Regions from separate parts of the Streptomyces lusitanus genome, predicted to be linked through region 1. Evidence: riboswitches for the same ligand, from Rfam matches in the RefSeq annotation. Region 1 holds a riboswitch; each other region holds the start of a gene.

Region 1 (4,377 bases):
GGCTGTACTCGGCCGCGTTCTCCAGCAGCGACAGCTTCTGGCGGTCCGGGCCGTCGGCGGCGACGCGCAGGGTGTGCGTGCCGGACGCCAGCTCGGTGAGCCGGCCGGACGGGTCGGCGGAGGAGCCCTCGCCGTCCTCGCCTCCGCCCGCCGCGCCGGACAGCAGACCGCTCTCCAGCCCGCCGAGGTTCGGCAGCCCGAGGTCGGTGGTGATCTTCACGGTGCCGGACAGCCGCTCCACGTCCGACTGCGCGATCTTCTCGATGAGCTGCGCGGCGGTGATCTCCGGCAGGTCGGGGTCGCCGGAGTCGGCGAGCGCCGGGACGAGTCCGATCGTCGCGGCCGCCACGCCCATCACGGTGACGGGGACGACGTACCGCGCGGCCCTGCGGCGGCCGGCGCTCCGCTCCTCGACCTCCCCCGCGGTCGTCGTGTCGTCGGTCTCGTTCGGTGCCATGTGTGCCCTCCGTGGTCGGCGGCGGCTTCCGTCCGTGTCCTCGCAGCAGTTCGGCCCGGGCCGCCATTCTCACCCGAAACGGTGAGAAGTGGTGTTGTCCGTCGTGGTCCATCTGACCAAATCCGCGGGACGGAATCGTCAGACCGCGGGCTCAACTCCGCGTACTGCTGCGGTATGACACGGACGACGCAGGCTCACCCGCCCCGTAGGGGTCACCCGGGTACCGGAGGCGTACGGGGGCAGCCGGGCGGGACGGCCCGGCTGCACAGCCGGCTGGGGCGACCGGGCGGGGCAGGGGCGGGTGTCAGCCGGCCCGGTGCACCACGGCGTCGCACAGCTCGACGAGCGCCGCCTTGGCGGGGCCGTCCGGCAGCGGGGCGAGCGCGGCACGCGCCTCCTCGGCGTAGCGCACGGTGTCCCGGCGGGCCTGGCCGAGCGCGGGGTGGGCGCGCAGCAGGCGCAGGGCCTCGGCGTGCCGGGCGTCGTCGGTGAGGTCGGAGTCGAGCAGCTCGCACAGGGCGAGGTCCTCGGCGAGGCCGAGCCGGGCCGCCCGCTCGCGCAGCCGCAGCACGGGCAGGGTGGCGATGCCCTCGCGCAGGTCGGTGCCGGGGGTCTTGCCGGACTCGTGGGAGTCGGAGGCGATGTCGAGGACGTCGTCGGCGAGCTGGAAGGCGACGCCGAGCCGCTCGCCGTACTGCGTGAGGACGTCCACCACGGTCTCGTCGGCGCCGGACATCATCGCGCCGAACCGGCAGGAGACGGCGACCAGGGAGCCGGTCTTGCCGCCGAGCACGTCCAGGTAGTGGTCGACCGGGTCGCGGCCGTCCTGCGGGCCCGCGGTCTCCAGGATCTGGCCGGTGACCAGCCGCTCGAACGCCTCGGCCTGCACCCGCACCGCCTCCGGGCCGAGGTCGGCCAGGATGTGCGAGGCGCGGGCGAAGAGGAAGTCGCCGGTGAGCACGGCGACCGAGTTGCCCCAGCGGGTGTTCGCGCTCGCGACCCCGCGCCGCACCTCGGCCTCGTCCATCACGTCGTCGTGGTAGAGCGTGGCCAGGTGGGTGAGCTCCACCACGACGGCCGACGGCACGATGCCGGGCGCGTAGGGGTCCCCGAACCGGGCGGAGAGCATCACGAGCAGCGGGCGGAACCGCTTGCCGCCGGCCCGCACCAGGTGCTGGGCGGCCTCCGTGATGAACGGCACCTCGCTCTTGGTGGCTTCGAGCAGCCCTTCCTCGACAGCCGTCAATCCGGCCTGGACATCGGCTTCCAGAGCCTGGTCCCGCACGCTCAGCCCGAACGGCCCGACGACGGTCACGAGGGGTCTCCTGTCTGCTGGTGTCTGCTGGCGGTTACACGGTTTGTCGATAGGTCGCTGCCACCACTCGACTCAGCGTATCCGGTCAGGTTTCGATCACCGCCAGGGCCCGGGGTCACAAGCAGGGCGATACGGGATCAGAAGCGGAGTGTTTTTGATCGGCTGATAACAACGGACATACCTCGGCTTCCCGGACACAGTGACCTCTGAACCATCCTGCCCCACCCCTGAGTCCGATTTGCCGGTCTTGGTGCGCCAATTCCTCTTGGTCGCAAATGCACTCACGGCCACCGGTCCGTGAAGTGGGTCACGCGCACACCGGTCGCCGGGCCACCCTCGCACACGCCCGTCCTTCCGTTCCACGCAACGGAGTTGACCCTTGGCGATCGCAAAGGGTCAAGCACCCAAAACCACCCATCCCAAGATCAAACGGGGCCTTGTGTGATCGTCGCACTTGTTCCCGACATCTGCTCTCGCATACGTTCCGGGCCTGCCGGGTGGACGCCCAGTCCTGCCGCCACCCGCATCACACCCGACGACAACTCACGCACGGCAGGAGCGGGGGACCCAGGTAAGTCGCCGTACCGGACACCGCGCCGGGACGGCTGGGGGTGAAGCCATGCCCGAAGGGGCACGGCCGGGCACTCTCCCGCCCGAACCCGACAGCTCACCTCGCAGGCGTAGGAGAGGAACCTCAGACATGCCCGTCATCGCTTCGTCGCGCCGCCGCCTCGTCCGCTCCCTCGCCGTCGCCGGCACCGGCGTCGCCGTGGTCGCGCTGCCGCTGTTCGGCGCCACCAGCGCCTCCGCGGCCCCCACGACCCAGGCCACGACCGCCGCCTCCACGACCGCGTACCCGGACAACCTCGACGGCTGGATCCGCGAGGCGATGGACATCATGGCGCAGAACGGCATCCCCGGCTCCTACGACTCCATCCACCGCAACATCATGCGGGAGTCGTCCGGCAACCCGGCCGCCATCAACCTGTGGGACTCCAACGCCGCCATGGGCACCCCGTCGAAGGGCCTGCTCCAGGTCATCGACCCGACCTTCCAGGCGTACCACGTGCCCGGCACCGCCTTCGACCCGTTCGACCCGGTCGCCAACATCGCCGCGGCCTGCAACTACGCCGCCGACCGCTACGGCTCGATCGACAACGTCTTCGGCGCGTACTGAGCCGACCTCTGACGGCCGAGACCGGCCGTCTGCCCGAACAGTCGCTCGAGGACGACGGCCACGCCGTCGTCCTCGTTCGACGAGGTGACCTCGTCGGCCACCGCCTTCAGCTCCGGGTGCGCGTTGGCCATGGCGACGCCGTGGCCCGCCCACCGGAGCATCGGGACGTCGTTCGGCATGTCCCCGAACGCGATCGTGTCCTCGGGGCGCAGCCCCAGATGCCCGGCGGCCAGCGCGAGACCGGTCGCCTTGGTGACCCCGCACGGCTGGAGCTCCACCGTGCCCGGCCCCGACATCGTGACCGTGGCCAGCGAGCCGACCACGGACCGGGCCGCCGCCGTCAGCGCGTCGTCCGACAGCTCCGGGTGGCGCAGCAGCACCTTGCTGATCGGCCGCGCCCACAGGTCGTCGCGCCGCTCCACCCGCACCGCCGGAAGCGTCGGGTGCGGCATCCGGTAGCCCGGCTCGATCAGCGTCAGCCCGTCGACCCCGTCCTGGTCGACCGCGGCGTACACCTCCCCCACCTCGGCCTCGATCTTGCCGAGCGCGGTCTCCGCCAGCTCCCGGTCCAGCCGGACCGACCACAGCATCCGGTGCGCGGCGGCGTCGTAGACCTGCGCGCCCTGTCCGCACACCGCGAGCCCCGTGCAGCCGAGGTCGTCGAGCAGCGACCGCACTCTGGGGGCCGGGCGGCCGGTCACCACGAGGTGCCGGGCACCGGCCCGCTCGGCCCGGGCGAGGGCGGCGAGGGAGCGGTCGGAGAGAGTGTCGTCACCGCGCAGCAGCGTCCCGTCCAGGTCGGTGGCGATGAGAGAACAATCGGTGGGTGCGGCCATGATCAGAGAATACGGACAAGAGGACCGTCCGATTCACCGCGCTCGTATGCCCTCGCATTGCGTGCGATTTGCCTTCTTGTGCCGCCGGATCACGACCGGTTGAGAACTGTTTTCCCTTGTGACCGAGCACGCCGCGCTCCACCGGACCCGGGCCCGGCTCCTTGTTTCGTGCTGCGCCCCTGTGAGCCGTCCCCTATTGCAGGAGCCCACCGGGACGCGACCCCGTAACGTGTGGCACGGCCACGGACACGTGGCGCACCCGCGCACACGAAAGCGAGGCAGCACCCGATGCCCCCCTTCGATGTCCCCGAGGGCGACCCCTTCGGCCCGCACAACCTGCCGTACGGCGTCTTCTCGCTCCCCGGTTCGGCGGAGCGCACCGTGGGCGTCCGGCTGGGCGACCACGTCCTCGACGCCGGCGCGGCGGCACACGCCCTGGGCTCCCCGTACGCCTCCCTGCTCGCCCGCCCCAGCCTCGACCCGCTGCTGGCGGCGGGCCGCACGGCCTGGTCGGACGTGCGCCGCGCGCTCACCGCGTGGGTGACGGTCCCGGCGCACCGGGAGACGGTCGAGCCCTTCTTCCACCCGCTGT
Region 2 (4,377 bases), on a different contig from region 1:
CGGCGGGCGGTGAGCGTCTTCGCCTCGACGCGGGCCGCGCCGCGCAGCTTCTCGATCTCCCGGAGGCGGGCGCGGGCCCGGCCCAGTTCGGCGTGGTGGCGGCTGCCGGCGCGCTCGGTGAGGGCCGCGCCGTCGAGGTAGGCGTCCGGGTCGTCGGACAGGATCAGCCGCAGGGCGGGGTCGAGGCCGCCGGCGCGGTACTGGGCCGCCGCGACCGTGCCCAGGGCCTCCCGGGCCTCGTTGAGCCGCGCCTGGGCGCGGGCCGTCTCGTCCTGGAGGTCGCGCAGCCGCTGCCGCGCCGAATCCGCCTTTTCCTTGGCGCCGTTGTACTTCTCGGTGGCGACCTCGGCCTCGCGGTACAGGCGGTCCACGTCGGCACCGGTGAGGGCGGGCGCCGGCTGCGGCGCCGCGTGCCCCGCTCCGTCGAAGCCGGCCGCGGTGGCCGCTCCGGCGAGGACGACGGTGGCGGCCGCACGGACCGTGGTGCCGCCCGTCGGACGCTGCCGTGACCTGCGGTGCGCTGCCACCCTCGCTGCCGTCCTTCCCACTGGCGTCCGCCGGGGCCGGACGTCTGCCCGGCAGTCCGGCGGCGGGGTGACGGGGGAGCCGCCCGCCGCCGGACCCTTTCTTCGGCGGTGGTGTCCGGCCGCCGCTCCTGGCCCGAGCGGCGATGCGGAGCCGGTCACCTGGGGCAGGACGCTAGGCCGGGCCGTGCGGGGCGGGATACGGGTTGTGCGGAACTGTCGCCCTCGGACCGCCGGGTGACCGTAAGTGACCGACGGGCCGCTCACGCGGCTTCGCTCTCACTCAGGGTGATGACCGATGTGGTGAAGGCGGGAAGGGTGAGGGCGGCGGAATGCTATGGGGCGCCCCTGGCTAGGCTCCGGCCTCATGGACGTACTCATCCACATCTTCGTCGGTCTGCACATCATCGGTATCGCGTCGCTGCTCGGCGGCTTCCTCACCCAGATGAAGGCGATGGGCGCGGGCACCGCCCGCTTCGTCCCCGCGATGCTGCACGGCGCGCTGACGATGCTGGTCACGGGCGTGGTGCTGGTGGGCCTCAACCAGGCCCAGGACTACTCCGTGGACAACATCAAGATCGGCGTGAAGCTCGCGCTGCTGGTCGTGATCCTCGGCCTGGTCTACGTGAAGCGGGACGAGGAGAAGGTGGACAAGGGGCTCTTCGGCCTGGTCGGCCTGCTGACCGTGACGAACATCTTCATCGCGGTCCTCTGGACCTGAGCCCGCGTTGCCGGCCGTCAGGCCGGGCGGACGATGCTGTGGATCGCGGACTCGCCGTCGTAGTAGACGGACTCCTCGCGGACGTACGCGCCCGGCTTCGGGGCGTGGATCATCATGCCGTTGCCGATGTAGATGCCCACGTGCGTGACGTCGTCGTAGAAGAAGACCAGGTCGCCGGGCTGGGCCTGGGACACCGGGACGGTGGTGCCCGCGTTCACCTGGTCGTAGGTGGTGCGCGGGAGGGAGACGCCGGCGGCCTTCCAGGCGGCCTGGGTGAGCCCCGAGCAGTCGTAGGAGCCGGGACCGGTCGCGCCCCAGACGTACGGCTTGCCGATCTGCGCGCGGGCGAAGGCGAGGACCTTCTCGGCCTTGGCGGCGTACGAGGAGTCGGCCGGGGGCGTGTCGGCCGAGCCCGTGGACCCCGACCCGGAGCCCTCCGAGGAGCCGCCACCCTGCTGCGCGGCCTCCTCACGCTCCTGCTGCTCCGCCTGCTCCTGCTCGGCCTGCTGCCGGGCCAGCTCCGCCGCCTTGCGGGCGGCCTCCTGCTGCTTGCGCTTCTCGATCGCGGCGAGCCGCGCCTTCTCCTCGGCGGTCAGCTCCGACAGCAGTTCGCGCGCGTCGGCGAGCTTCTTCTGGACGGTGGCCTTGGCCGTCTTCAGGTCGCCCTGCGTCTCGGTGAGCGTCCGGAGGCTCTCGGTGGCCTCCTGCCGCTTCTTCATCGTCTCGGTCTGCTGGGAGACGTAGTCGTCCACCGCCGCCTTCTGGCGGCCGGTCATCCGGTCCAGCACCTGACGCTGGTCGAAGACGTCCTGCGGGGTCTCCGCGAGCAGGAACGTCGCGGTGTCGGGCATGCCCGCGCCGGTGCGGTACTGGGCGGCCGCGTAGGAGCCCAGTTCCGCGCGCGCCTCGTTCAGCTTCTGCGTGCGCTGCGCCACGTCGTCGAGGAGGGTGTCGACCTCCTTGCGCTGCTTGGTCGTCTTCTCCTTGGCCGCGTTGTACTTCTCCGTCGCCGACTCGGCCTGGCGGTAGAGGTCGCCGACCTTCTTCTCGACCTCCTCCAGGCTCGGCCGGTCGTCGCCGGGGGCGGCGTCGGCGGTCTGGGAGAGCAGGGCCACGGAGGTGAGCGCGGCCGTGGCGAGAGCAGGGGTGCGTATGCCGGCCACGCGCGCGCCGGGAGTGCGCGACTTACGGTGCGACGCCAAGGGAGGCGACTCCTTCCAAAGCTCCGCCTACCGGGTTAGCTGTCGGGTTCGGGCGGGTGTATTGATCGGAAGGGTTGCCCTACGGCCTGCTCCGAAGAGTGGGCCGATTCACCCCAAGTCTCGGTGGGTCCCCGGCTCCGGCTGCCACGGCGGACAGTGACGGACTCGGCGGAGGCCGCGCGGTCCGGCGAGGTTCGCCGGCGGGGGACGAGCGGCCCGGACGGCACGGTAGCCAACTGGTGTGGCCCTTGTGAAGGTTGATGGGCGATATGCCCGATACATTTTCGTGACCTTGTGGGCGGTGTCACGCAGGGTGAGCCGGTGACCGTGGAGGGTGCCCGGCGGCGGGTCGCCCGGCGGAGGGGCGGGATGTTTCCGGGGCGGGCCCGGGTTGTCGGTGGAGCGCCCTAGACTCGGAGAGCGATGAGCAGCCTCTTTGACGACAGCTTCCTGGCGGACCTCCAGGCCCAGCGCGGCCCGGCGGACGAGCCCCCGCCGCCACCCGAGGACGAGCATGCGCCGGAGCCCCTGCCGGACGACCTGTTCGGCGGGAAGTTCGACGTGCCCCCGGACCGGGACACGTACTACCGGGACGGCGCCCCCCGCCCGGTGATCGACTCCGCCGCGCTGCTGGAGGGGCTGAACGACAACCAGCGCGCCGCGGTCGTGCACTCCGGCTCCCCCCTGCTCATCGTGGCCGGAGCCGGGTCGGGCAAGACCCGTGTGCTCACCCACCGCATCGCCCACCTGCTCGCCGAGCGGGGCGTCCACCCGGGCCAGATCCTCGCGATCACCTTCACCAACAAGGCCGCCGGCGAGATGAAGGAGCGCGTCGAGCAGCTCGTCGGCCCGCGCGCCAACGCCATGTGGGTCATGACGTTCCACAGCGCGTGCGTGCGCATCCTGCGCCGCGAGTCCAAGAAGCTCGGCTTCACGTCGTCCTTCTCGATCTACGACGCCGCCGACTCCAAACGCCTGATGGCCCTGGTCTGCCGGGACCTGGACCTCGACCCCAAGCGCTTCCCGCCCAAGTCCTTCAGCGCCAAGATCAGCAACCTGAAGAACGAGCTGATCGACGAGGAGGACTTCGCCGCCCAGGCGACCGACGGCTTCGAGAAGACCCTCGCCCAGGCCTACGCGCTCTACCAGTCCCGCCTGCGCGAGGCGAACGCGCTGGACTTCGACGACCTGATCATGACGACGGTCAATCTGCTCCGCGCCTTCCCGGACGTCGCCGAGCACTACCGCCGCCGCTTCCGGCACGTCCTGGTCGACGAGTACCAGGACACCAACCACGCCCAGTACGCCCTGGTGCGCGAGCTCGTCGGGGGCGCCTCCGAGCACCCCGTCGACGTCCCGCCGGAGGCCGAGGTGCCGCCCGCCGAGCTGTGCGTGGTGGGCGACGCCGACCAGTCCATCTACGCCTTCCGCGGCGCGACGATCCGCAACATCCTCCAGTTCGAGGAGGACTACCCGGACGCGACGACGATCCTGCTGGAGCAGAACTACCGCTCCACGCAGACGATCCTGTCCGCCGCCAACGCCGTCATCGAGCGCAACGAGTCCCGCCGCCCGAAGAATCTGTGGACCAACGCCGGCGCCGGCGCGCTCATCACCGGCTACGTCGCCGACACCGAGCACGACGAGGCGCAGTTCGTCGCCGACGAGATAGACCGCCTCACGGACGCGGGCGAGGCCAAGGCGGGCGACGTCGCCGTCTTCTACCGCACCAACGCCCAGTCCCGTGTCTTCGAGGAGATCTTCATCCGCGTCGGCCTGCCCTACAAGGTCGTCGGCGGCGTCCGCTTCTACGAGCGCAAGGAGGTCCGGGACGTCCTGGCCTACCTGCGGGTGCTGGCCAACCCTGAGGACTCGGTGCCGCTGCGCCGCATCCTCAACGTCCCCAAGCGCGGCATCGGCGACCGCGCCG
Region 3 (4,377 bases), on a different contig from region 1:
GGGCCGTCCCGCCCGGGTTCTGGAACACGCCGTCGGCGAAGTGCGGGGACCTGCGGATCCGCGCCATGCGCTCACCGGTGGGATCAGCGCCGAAGGCCTGCGGCCGCAGGGCACGCGGCCCCGCTCCGGGGGCGGAAGAAGCGGCCACGGTACCTCCAGAGGAAATCGATCGGAGTTTCCATTATGTGCGGCGGCCGGGACAGCCGGGGCGGGTTGTGGACAAGCCCGCGGGGCGGGTCCGGCGCCGGGGCCCCGGATCCGCCCCCGCCGTCACGCGACCGCCGCGATCCGCGACCGGATGTCCTCCGGGGACAGCGTCCCCTTCGCCGTGACGTGGTCGCCCGAGGATTCGCCGCGCAGGCGGCGGCCGATCCACGGGACCAGGAACTCGCGGGCCCAGTGGACGTCGTCGCGGCGGATCTCCAGGGTGCCGCGCGGCGGGAGCGGCGGCCACGGCTGCTCCGGGTCGGCGGGCACCTTCAGGCCGAGGGCGAGCCCGGCGCGCAGCGCGACGCGCGTGTGTCCCTCGGGTGAGAGGTGCAGCCGGTCGGCGTCCCACGCCCTGCGGTCCTGCACGCTGCGCAGCGACCACAGGTCGAGCACCGGGCAGCCGTACCGGTCGGCGACGGCCCTGACGTGCCCGTTGTACGTGGCGATCTTGCCGCGCAGATGCTTGAGCAGGGGGACCCCGCGGGTGTCGAACCCGGTGGTCACGAGCACCGTGCCGGCCGCCGCGGCGAGCTGGGCGACCGCCTTCTCGAAACGCTCGGCCACCTCGTCCGGGTCGGTGCCGGGGCGCAGGATGTCGTTGCCGCCCGCGCAGAAGGAGACCAGGTCGGGGGCGAGTTCGACGGCCCGGGGGACCTGGTCGGCCACGATCTGGTCCAGCAGCTTGCCGCGCACCGCGAGGTTGACGTAACCGAAGTCGCCCTCGGGTCTGCGGTCCGCGAGCAGAACGGCGAGGCGGTCGGCCCAGCCGACGAACGCCCCGTCGGGGCCGGGGTCGCCGACGCCCTCGGTGAAGCTGTCCCCCACCGCCACGTACGACCCGATCACTGTTGCCTTGTCACTCTTCGAATCGTCTGCCACAGCCGGACATGATTCACCTTCCGATGTGACCTACGCGACCGTAGGGGAGGGTTGACGTGCGGTGAGATAAGCCACTCTCAAAGCTTTGGCCAAGCCCGGAATAGCCAGGCCGGTAGCCGGGTCGGGAGCCAGGCCGGGGGCAGCCGCCGCCCGGACCCGGACACACCGGAGGCCGGGCCCCGTGGATCGGGGTCCGGCCTTCGGCGCGCGTGTCAGGAAGGGTGCCGCGAAGGGGTCAGATGGAGACGCCCTTGGAGCGGAGGTAGGAGATCGGGTCCACGTCCGAGCCGTAGTCCGGGGTGGTGCGGATCTCGAAGTGCAGGTGCGGGCCGGTCACGTTGCCGGTCGCACCGGAGAGACCGACCTGCTGGCCGGCGCTCACGGTCTGGCCCGCCGAGACGGACAGCGAGGACAGGTGGGCGTACTGGGCGTAGTGGCCGTCGTTCAGCTGGATGACGACCTGGTTGCCGTACGCGCCGCCCCAGCCGGCGGAGACGACGGTGCCGGCGCCGACGGCCTTCAGGGAGGTGCCGGTCGGAACGACGAAGTCGGCACCGGTGTGGTAGCCGCTGGACCACATGCTGCCGGCCACCTTGTAGGCGGTGCCGACGCTGCCGCCGGACACCGGGGCGGTGAAGCCGGAGGACGGAGCGGTCTGGGCGGCGGTGTCGTCGGAGGAGGACTCCTCGGACGACTGCTGCGCGGGCTGCTCGGCCGGCTTCTCGGCGGGCGCCTCGGCCTTGGGCGCGGCGGGCTTGGCGGTCTGCGGCGCCGTGGACTGCTTCGGCGTGCTCGTGGCGGCGGCCTTGCCGTCGACGGAGAGCTTCAGACCCGGGTGGATGAGTGACGGGTCGTCACCGACGGCCTCGCGGTTGTCCGCGTAGAGCTGCTTCCAGCCACCGTCGACGTGCTCGGACTCGGCGATCTTGGCGAGGTAGTCGCCGGCCTTCACGGTGTACGTGCGGGCCTCGTCGCCCTGTTCGGCCTTGGCCTGCTGGCCGGTGACGGACAGCGACTGGACCGACGTCTGGGGGGCCGACTCCGGCGTCGCGGCGTGCGCGCCGGTGGCGCCGAGGAACGGCAGGGCGAGAGCGGCGCCGCCGGTTCCGGCGACGGCGATGGAGCGGGTGAAACGCTGAGCCTTGGTACGGCGGTGCTTACCCTTCGCGGGCATGACGAATTCCTCTCCGGCGCCTACGAGGTGAGCTGTCGGGTGCGGACTGGAGATGTCCGGCCGCGTCGCTGCGCGGCTTAACCCCAAGCCTGTTTCCGGGGTCCGGAACAGGCAGTTGTACCTGTGGGTCCCCCGCTCCTGCCGTACGTCGGGTCAGTGTGTGCGGGCTCCGGGCGGCGGCAGGATTAGGCGTCCGTCCGGATCGGTTGGGAACGTAAGCGACCCCGACGCGGCGAAACAAGCGCGTGTTCCCGCGAACCCGCTTTTTCCGTGATCGAAAGGCGGAAAAGACGTCACCGTGCGTCGATCTGGAAAACGAGCGGCGGGCGAATTCCCTTGTCACGGAAGGGGATTACGTGAGCATGGCGACAGCGCACGGTCACCGGTATGACGATGCTCACGCGACCCATCCTCAATTCCCCTTCTACAGGGGCACGTTAACCTCAAACGCCCCAATCGGACAGAACGCATCAATCAAGATGATGTCGGACGGGCCGGCCACCACAATCGCGACATCTTGATCTTGGCGACAGCGACCCGTGGCCCGCTTCCCGCGAGCGAACAAAAAGCGACACAATCCAACACCGTGAGGGCGGCCGGCAGCTCATTGCCCCAGGCAGGTATGTCGTATCGTCGAGTGGTGCCCGTCGACGAGCCGCGGCGACGGCGCGGAGTGGGAGGAGCCGTCCGTGACGCAGGAGATCCCGTCGACCGAGCCCCGGCTGACCGGTGTGCGCAACTTCCGCGACGTGGGCGGGCTGCCCACGGTGGACGGACGGCGGGTGCGGCACGGGGTGCTGTTCCGCAGTGGTCACCTCGCCCACGCCACCGCCGAGGACGCCGCCTTCCTCGCCTCGCTCGGCCTGCACACCGTGTTCGACTTCCGCAACGCGGCCGACCAGAAGCTGGAAGGGCCGGACGTCGCGCTGCCGGGCGTGCGCAACGTCAACCTGCCGCTGAGCGACCCGGCCGACGGCGCGGAGTTCTGGAAGATGGTGCGCGACGGCGACCTGGACCAGCTGCGCGCGATCCTGGCCGACGGCCAGGGCGCCGACCGGATGATCACCTCGTACCGCATGATCATCAAGGAGCGCACCGCCGAGCACGCTCAGGTGCTGCGCGCGCTCGCCGAGGACAGCGTCCCCGCGCTGATGCACTGCGCGGCCGGCAAGGACCGCGCGGGCCTCTCGGTGGCGGTGACCCTGCTCTCCCTGGGCGTGGAGCGCGACGCGATCGTCGAGGACTACCTGAAGTCCAACGCCAAGCACCGCCGCTACAAGGTGCGCCGCAGCGGCACCTCCGCGGACGCCTACTCCCCCGAGGTCATGGAGCTGCTCAGCCCGCTCTTCGACGCGCGCGAGGAGTATCTGGCGGCCGCCTTCGCGACGGTCGAGGAGACCTGGGGCGGCGTGGACGCCTACCTGGAGCAGGGGCTCGGTCTCACGCCGGCCCACCGGGAGCGGCTGCGCGAGCGCCTGCTCGACTGACGACCGCCTCCGCCGCCCCCGCGTGTCCTGCTCGCTCGGCCCGCGCTACTTCTTCGGCGCGATCTCGAAGAGGAAGTAGATGAAGGCCGCGAACAGGTGCCCGACCACGATGTAGACGAACAGCCGGACCCACAGGGCCCGGGGAAACTTCTCCTCCATGTCCTTGCCGCTCACGGGGTCTCTCCAGGGGTCGGGCCCAGGCACAGGGCGGCCGTGGGACTCTGCAGCAGGGTGTGGACGAACAGCAGCTCGACCCCGTCGGCGTCCTGCGCGGCGATGCGGTGCGGGGTGAGCGAGTCGAAGTGGGCGCTGTCGCCCGGGGACAGCCGGTGCAGGGTGTCGCCGAGGCGCAGCCGCAGCCGTCCCTTGAGCACGTACAGCCACTCCTCGCCGGGGTGGACCCGCACGATGTCGCCCTGGGAGCCGTGCGGCACCTGGACCCGCAGCGCCTGCATGCCGCGTCCGGCGGCTCCGGCCTGCCAGTACGTCCAGCCGCCGGCCGCCGTGGGTTCCATGTCGTCGGCGCGGACCACGGCGTCCCGGTCTGCGGCCGACTCCCCGAGCAGCTCGGAGACGGTCGTACCGTAGATCCGGGCGAGGGAGAGCAGCATCGGCAGCGAGGGCTGG
Region 4 (4,377 bases), on a different contig from region 1:
GGGCGATCTGCTCGCCGGGGGTGTAGCCGGCCTCCTTGATCGCCTCGAGGATGAGGTCGAGGGCCTCACGGTTGGAGCCGAGGTTCGGGGCGAAGCCGCCCTCGTCGCCGAGGCCGGTGGCCAGGCCCTTGTTCTTCAGGACCTTCTTCAGGGTGTGGTAGACCTCGGCGCCCCAGCGCAGCGCCTCGGAGAAGGACTCCGCGCCGATCGGGGCGATCATGAACTCCTGGATGTCCACGTTGGAGTCGGCGTGCGAGCCGCCGTTCAGGATGTTCATCATCGGTACCGGCAGCAGGTGCGCGTTCGGGCCGCCCAGGTAGCGGAACAGCGGCAGGTCGCTGGCCTCGGAGGCGGCGTGGGCGACGGCGAGGGAGACGCCGAGGATGGCGTTGGCGCCGAGCGAGCCCTTGTTGTCGGTGGCGTCCAGGTCGAACATCGCCTGGTCGATCAGGCGCTGCTCGGTGGCGTCGTAGCCGACGAGCTCCGGGCCGATCTGCTCGATGACGGCCAGGACGGCCTTCTCGACGCCCTTGCCCAGGTAACGGCCTGCATCACCGTCACGGAGTTCGATGGCCTCGAAGGCGCCGGTGGAGGCGCCGGACGGGACGGCGGCACGACCCGTGCTGCCGTCGTCGAGGCCGACCTCGACCTCGACCGTGGGGTTGCCTCGGGAGTCCAGGATTTCCCGGGCTACGACGACGTCGATGGACGGCACGAGCATCTCCTTCTTGGGATGTGACGCGGGTGAGCGGGGCCGCGGGGGCCCTGCGGGTCCGAGCCTAACCGGCTCCGGGCGATCGGCCATCTCGCCGCCCGCCTCATGGACAGAACCGAGAGTAAATTGTTTCTGAACGGAACAAAGCCCGTTCGGGAAACCGTGACCTGAATGCGTCCGGACATGACCCCGCCCCGGTGCGTACGGGGGAAGAAACGCACCGGGGCGGGGAGCCCGTGGGGACGGGGAGGGACCTGGCGGTCTGCCCTTACTTCAGGTGCAGCTGCTGGCCCGGGTAGATGAGGTCGGCGTCGTCGACGATGTCGTCGTTCAGGTCGAACAGCTTCGCCCAGCCGCCCTTGACGTCGTGCTCCTCGGCGATCGAGCTGAGGGTGTCGCCCTTGACGACCTTGTACTCGCCGTCGCCCTTCTCGACCTTCGTGCCGGTCGGGGTGGTGACGGTCTTCTTCTCGGCCGTGTCGGCCTTCTGCTCGGCCGGGGCGGCCGGGCGCTCGGCGGAGCGGGAGGCCTTCTGCTCGCTCTCACGCGACTCGGTGGAGCCGGACTCCTGCGCGGAGCCCTCGGCGGAGCCGCCGTCGTAGGAGGCGTTGGACAGGCCGGTGCCGCAGACCGGCCAGGCGCCCTTGCCCTGGCCCGCGAGGACCTTCTCGGCGATCTCGATCTGCTGGGCCTTGGAGGCCTGGTCGGCGCTGGCGGCGTACTGGGTGCCGCCGTACGCGGCCCACGTGGAGGCGGAGAACTGCAGACCGCCGTAGTAGCCGTTGCCGGTGTTGATGGACCAGTTGCCGCCGGACTCGCACTGGGCGACGGCGTCCCACTCGGACGCGGTGGCGGCGGAGGCGGTGCCGGACGCCATGAGCGGGCCGGCGACGGCGGCGCCGGTCACACCGGCGATGGCGATGGCGCGAGTGGCCTTGGACGGACGACGGTGCTTGCCCTTGCCGGAAAACAGCATGGATGGATCCCCTCACCGACGCCTGCGAGGTGAGCTGTCGGGTTCGGGCCGGTTGAGTTGCCCGGCCACGTCCCTCCCGGGACGCGGCTTCACCCCAAGCCGTACCGGACGTGAACCGTCCGGGTCCGGCGCTTACCTGGGTCCCCCGCTCCTGCCTACGGCGCATGACGCGACGACTGTTCCCGTGCTGCCACTGGCAGGATTCGGCGTGGCGGCAGCCGGGGCCCGCGGTGGCGAGCGGTCACGACCGTAAGCACGCGTCGCACGGAAAGACAAAGACGATCAGGGCTTCTGAGACCTATCTCTCACAGTCTTTATTACGGACAATCAGCCCTTTTCACTCCGCCAACTCCCGCCGGGCGGAGGGGTCTTCGACTGCCGCCCTTCGCCCCTTATTCGCCGGTTTCGGCGCCGTCCTCGACGTCCACCAGGAGGCGTTCGCCGGGCAGGATGAGGTTCGGGTCGTCGCCGATGACCTGCTGGTTCTCGACGTAGAGCGCCGTCCATCCGCCGGTGAGGGCAAGGGAGTCGGCGATGGAGGTCAGGCTGTCGCCGGTCTGCACGGTGTAGCGGTCGTCGCTGATGCCCGCGGGCCTGTCCGTGGGGCGCGAGGCGTGCCGGCCGGACGACGGGGTCCCGGCGTCGGCGCTCTCCTCCTCCGGGGCGCTGGGGCCGCGGTGGCGGCCCGAGCCGGTGTCCTCGGACTCGGTGGCCTCCGAAGAACCGGTGCTCTGCCCCGACTTGTCCGACTCGTCACCTTCGGGGGTGGCGGAGGCGGACGGGGAGGCGCCGGCGTCCGTGCCGCTCTCCTTCTCGTCGGACGAACCGGATGTCGCCGACGGAGAGGGTGAAGTGGGCGAAGCGGGCGAATCGCCGCTTTCCGGCGAACCGGACGGGGTGGTGGTGCCGTCGGTCCGGGAGTCGCCCTGCGTCGCGTCGGTGGTCGGCACGCCCGGGTCGACGTTCGGGGACGCGGTGTCCTGGTTCAGACCCGTGAGCAGGCCGCAGGCGCGCCACTTGCCGACGCCCTGGTCGGCGAGGATTCTCTCGGCCACGGTGATCTGCTGGTTGCGGCTGGCCTCGTCGGCGCTGGGCGCGAACTCCGTGCCGCCGTAGTTCTCCCAGTCGTCCTGGGTCAACTGAAGGCCGCCGTAGTAGCCGTTGCCGGTGTTCTGGCTCCAGGAGCCGCCGCTCTCGCACTCCGCGACCCGGTCCCAGGTGTCGCCGTCCGCCGCGCTGGCGGCGCCCGCCCCGAGGAGCGGGATCGCGATCGCGGAGCCGGTCACGCCGGCGGCGACGAGCAGAGCCGGAGCCTGACGAGGGCGACGGTGTCGGCCGTTCCCGGAGAGCATGCGGAAGCCTTTCACTCGGCGACAAGAACCGGCACGGGCGAGCAGAACTGTGCGGCGCGCCGTACTTGATGGGTGAACGTATAGGCAGACGATCACTTGTCACAAGTTCATGCCGTGCAGATCACATGGAGATCACAGAGTTGAGCACGTCTCAGGTTTCCGCGCACCGGCCCCCGGGCACGGACAGGAAGGTCAGGTCTGTCCTGAACGCGGAGGGGAGAATTCCACCGGAAGCGTGCGGAGTCCGCGCATGATGAGGCCGCCGCGCCAGCGCAGTTCGGCCGGGTCGACGGCCAGCCGCAGATCCGGAAGGCGCGTCAGGAGCGTGGCGAGCGCGGTCTGTCCCTCCAGGCGCGCGAGCGGGGCGCCCAGGCAGTAGTGGATGCCGTGCCCGTACCCCAGGTGCTGGTTGTCCCGGCGGGCCAGGTCCAGAGTGTCCGGGTCGGCGAACCGCTCCGGGTCCCGGTCGGCCGCGGCCAGCACGACGAGCACCGGGTCGCCGGCCGCGATCCGCTGCCCGCCGATGACGACCGGCTCGGTGGCGAACCGCCAGGTCGCCAGCTCCACCGGGCCGTCGTAGCGCAGCAGTTCCTCCACCCCCGTCTCCAGCAGAGCGCGGTCGCCCTCGGCCAGCGCCCGTTGCAGCCGCCGGCGCTGCTCCGGGTGGGTGAGCAGGGCGTAGGTGCCGTTGCCGATGAGGTTGACGGTGGTCTCGAAGCCGGCGAAGAGGAGGATGAACGCCATCGCGGCGGCCTCGTTCTCCGTGAGGTGCGCGCCGTGGTCGGAGGCGCGGATCAGCCCCGAGATGAGGTCCTCGCCGGGAACGGGTTCGGCGGGCAGCTCCTCCCGCTTGCGGTGGATCAGCTCGGCGAGGTAGCCGCGCATCTTCTTGACCGACCGGGCCACCCCGCCGCGGGGGCCGCCGCCGTGACGGATCATCATGCCCGCCCAGTCCCGGAAGTCGTCCTGGTCCTCGCGGGGGACGCCGAGGAGGTCGCAGATGGCGTAGATGGGGAGGGGGAAGGCGAAGTCGTGGATGAGGTCGGCGGTGCCGCTGCCGCTGGCGGTGAACTGTTCGATGAGGTCGTCGGTGAGCTCTTGGACCCGGGGGGCGAACTCGGCCACGCGGCGGGGGGTGAACGCCTTGCTGACCAGGCGGCGCAGGCGGGTGTGGTCCGGTGGGTCGATGTTCAGCAGGTGCGTCATCAGGTCGGCCTGCCGCTCGCCGGGGATGCCGGTCCTGCCCTTGGCGTGGGCGGGCTCGTCGTGGTGCGCGGGGTTCTTGGACAGGCGGGTGTCGGCGAGGGTCTGCCGGGCGTCGGCGTACCGGGTGA

Evidence for each region. Region 1 has a riboswitch for cyclic di-AMP ahead of ACFOSY_RS30815 (transglycosylase SLT domain-containing protein). Riboswitches for the same ligand answer to the same signal wherever they lie in the genome.
Region 2: linked by a shared signal. The riboswitch ahead of ACFOSY_RS01940 (C40 family peptidase) and the one ahead of ACFOSY_RS30815 (transglycosylase SLT domain-containing protein) in region 1 are both predicted to bind cyclic di-AMP.
Region 3: linked by a shared signal. The riboswitch ahead of ACFOSY_RS11835 (M23 family metallopeptidase) and the one ahead of ACFOSY_RS30815 (transglycosylase SLT domain-containing protein) in region 1 are both predicted to bind cyclic di-AMP.
Region 4: linked by a shared signal. The riboswitch ahead of ACFOSY_RS25085 (transglycosylase family protein) and the one ahead of ACFOSY_RS30815 (transglycosylase SLT domain-containing protein) in region 1 are both predicted to bind cyclic di-AMP.

Annotation. Positions count from the first base shown of each region.
Region 1 is NZ_JBHRWL010000030.1:30,130-34,506, reverse strand. Features, by position in the region: gene ACFOSY_RS30825 (LolA family protein) at 1-457, opposite strand, end outside; gene ACFOSY_RS30820 (polyprenyl synthetase family protein) at 762-1,772, opposite strand; cyclic di-AMP (ydaO/yuaA leader) riboswitch at 2,299-2,468, shown strand; gene ACFOSY_RS30815 (transglycosylase SLT domain-containing protein) at 2,473-2,949, shown strand; gene ACFOSY_RS30810 (HAD family hydrolase) at 2,913-3,785, opposite strand; gene fahA (fumarylacetoacetase) at 4,074-4,377, shown strand, end outside.
Region 2 is NZ_JBHRWL010000002.1:103,795-108,171, forward strand. Features, by position in the region: gene ACFOSY_RS01930 (C40 family peptidase) at 1-527, opposite strand, end outside; gene ACFOSY_RS01935 (hypothetical protein) at 892-1,245, shown strand; gene ACFOSY_RS01940 (C40 family peptidase) at 1,263-2,447, opposite strand; cyclic di-AMP (ydaO/yuaA leader) riboswitch at 2,455-2,628, opposite strand; gene pcrA (DNA helicase PcrA) at 2,871-4,377, shown strand, end outside.
Region 3 is NZ_JBHRWL010000007.1:18,067-22,443, reverse strand. Features, by position in the region: gene ACFOSY_RS11845 (MBL fold metallo-hydrolase) at 1-148, opposite strand, end outside; gene ACFOSY_RS11840 (SGNH/GDSL hydrolase family protein) at 271-1,056, opposite strand; gene ACFOSY_RS11835 (M23 family metallopeptidase) at 1,325-2,263, opposite strand; cyclic di-AMP (ydaO/yuaA leader) riboswitch at 2,268-2,432, opposite strand; gene ACFOSY_RS11830 (tyrosine-protein phosphatase) at 2,953-3,750, shown strand; gene ACFOSY_RS11825 (DUF6126 family protein) at 3,796-3,924, opposite strand; gene ACFOSY_RS11820 (helix-turn-helix domain-containing protein) at 3,921-4,377, opposite strand, start outside.
Region 4 is NZ_JBHRWL010000018.1:197,373-201,749, reverse strand. Features, by position in the region: gene eno (phosphopyruvate hydratase) at 1-715, opposite strand, end outside; gene ACFOSY_RS25085 (transglycosylase family protein) at 984-1,691, opposite strand; cyclic di-AMP (ydaO/yuaA leader) riboswitch at 1,696-1,864, opposite strand; gene ACFOSY_RS25080 (transglycosylase family protein) at 2,084-3,043, opposite strand; gene ACFOSY_RS25075 (cytochrome P450 family protein) at 3,236-4,377, opposite strand, start outside.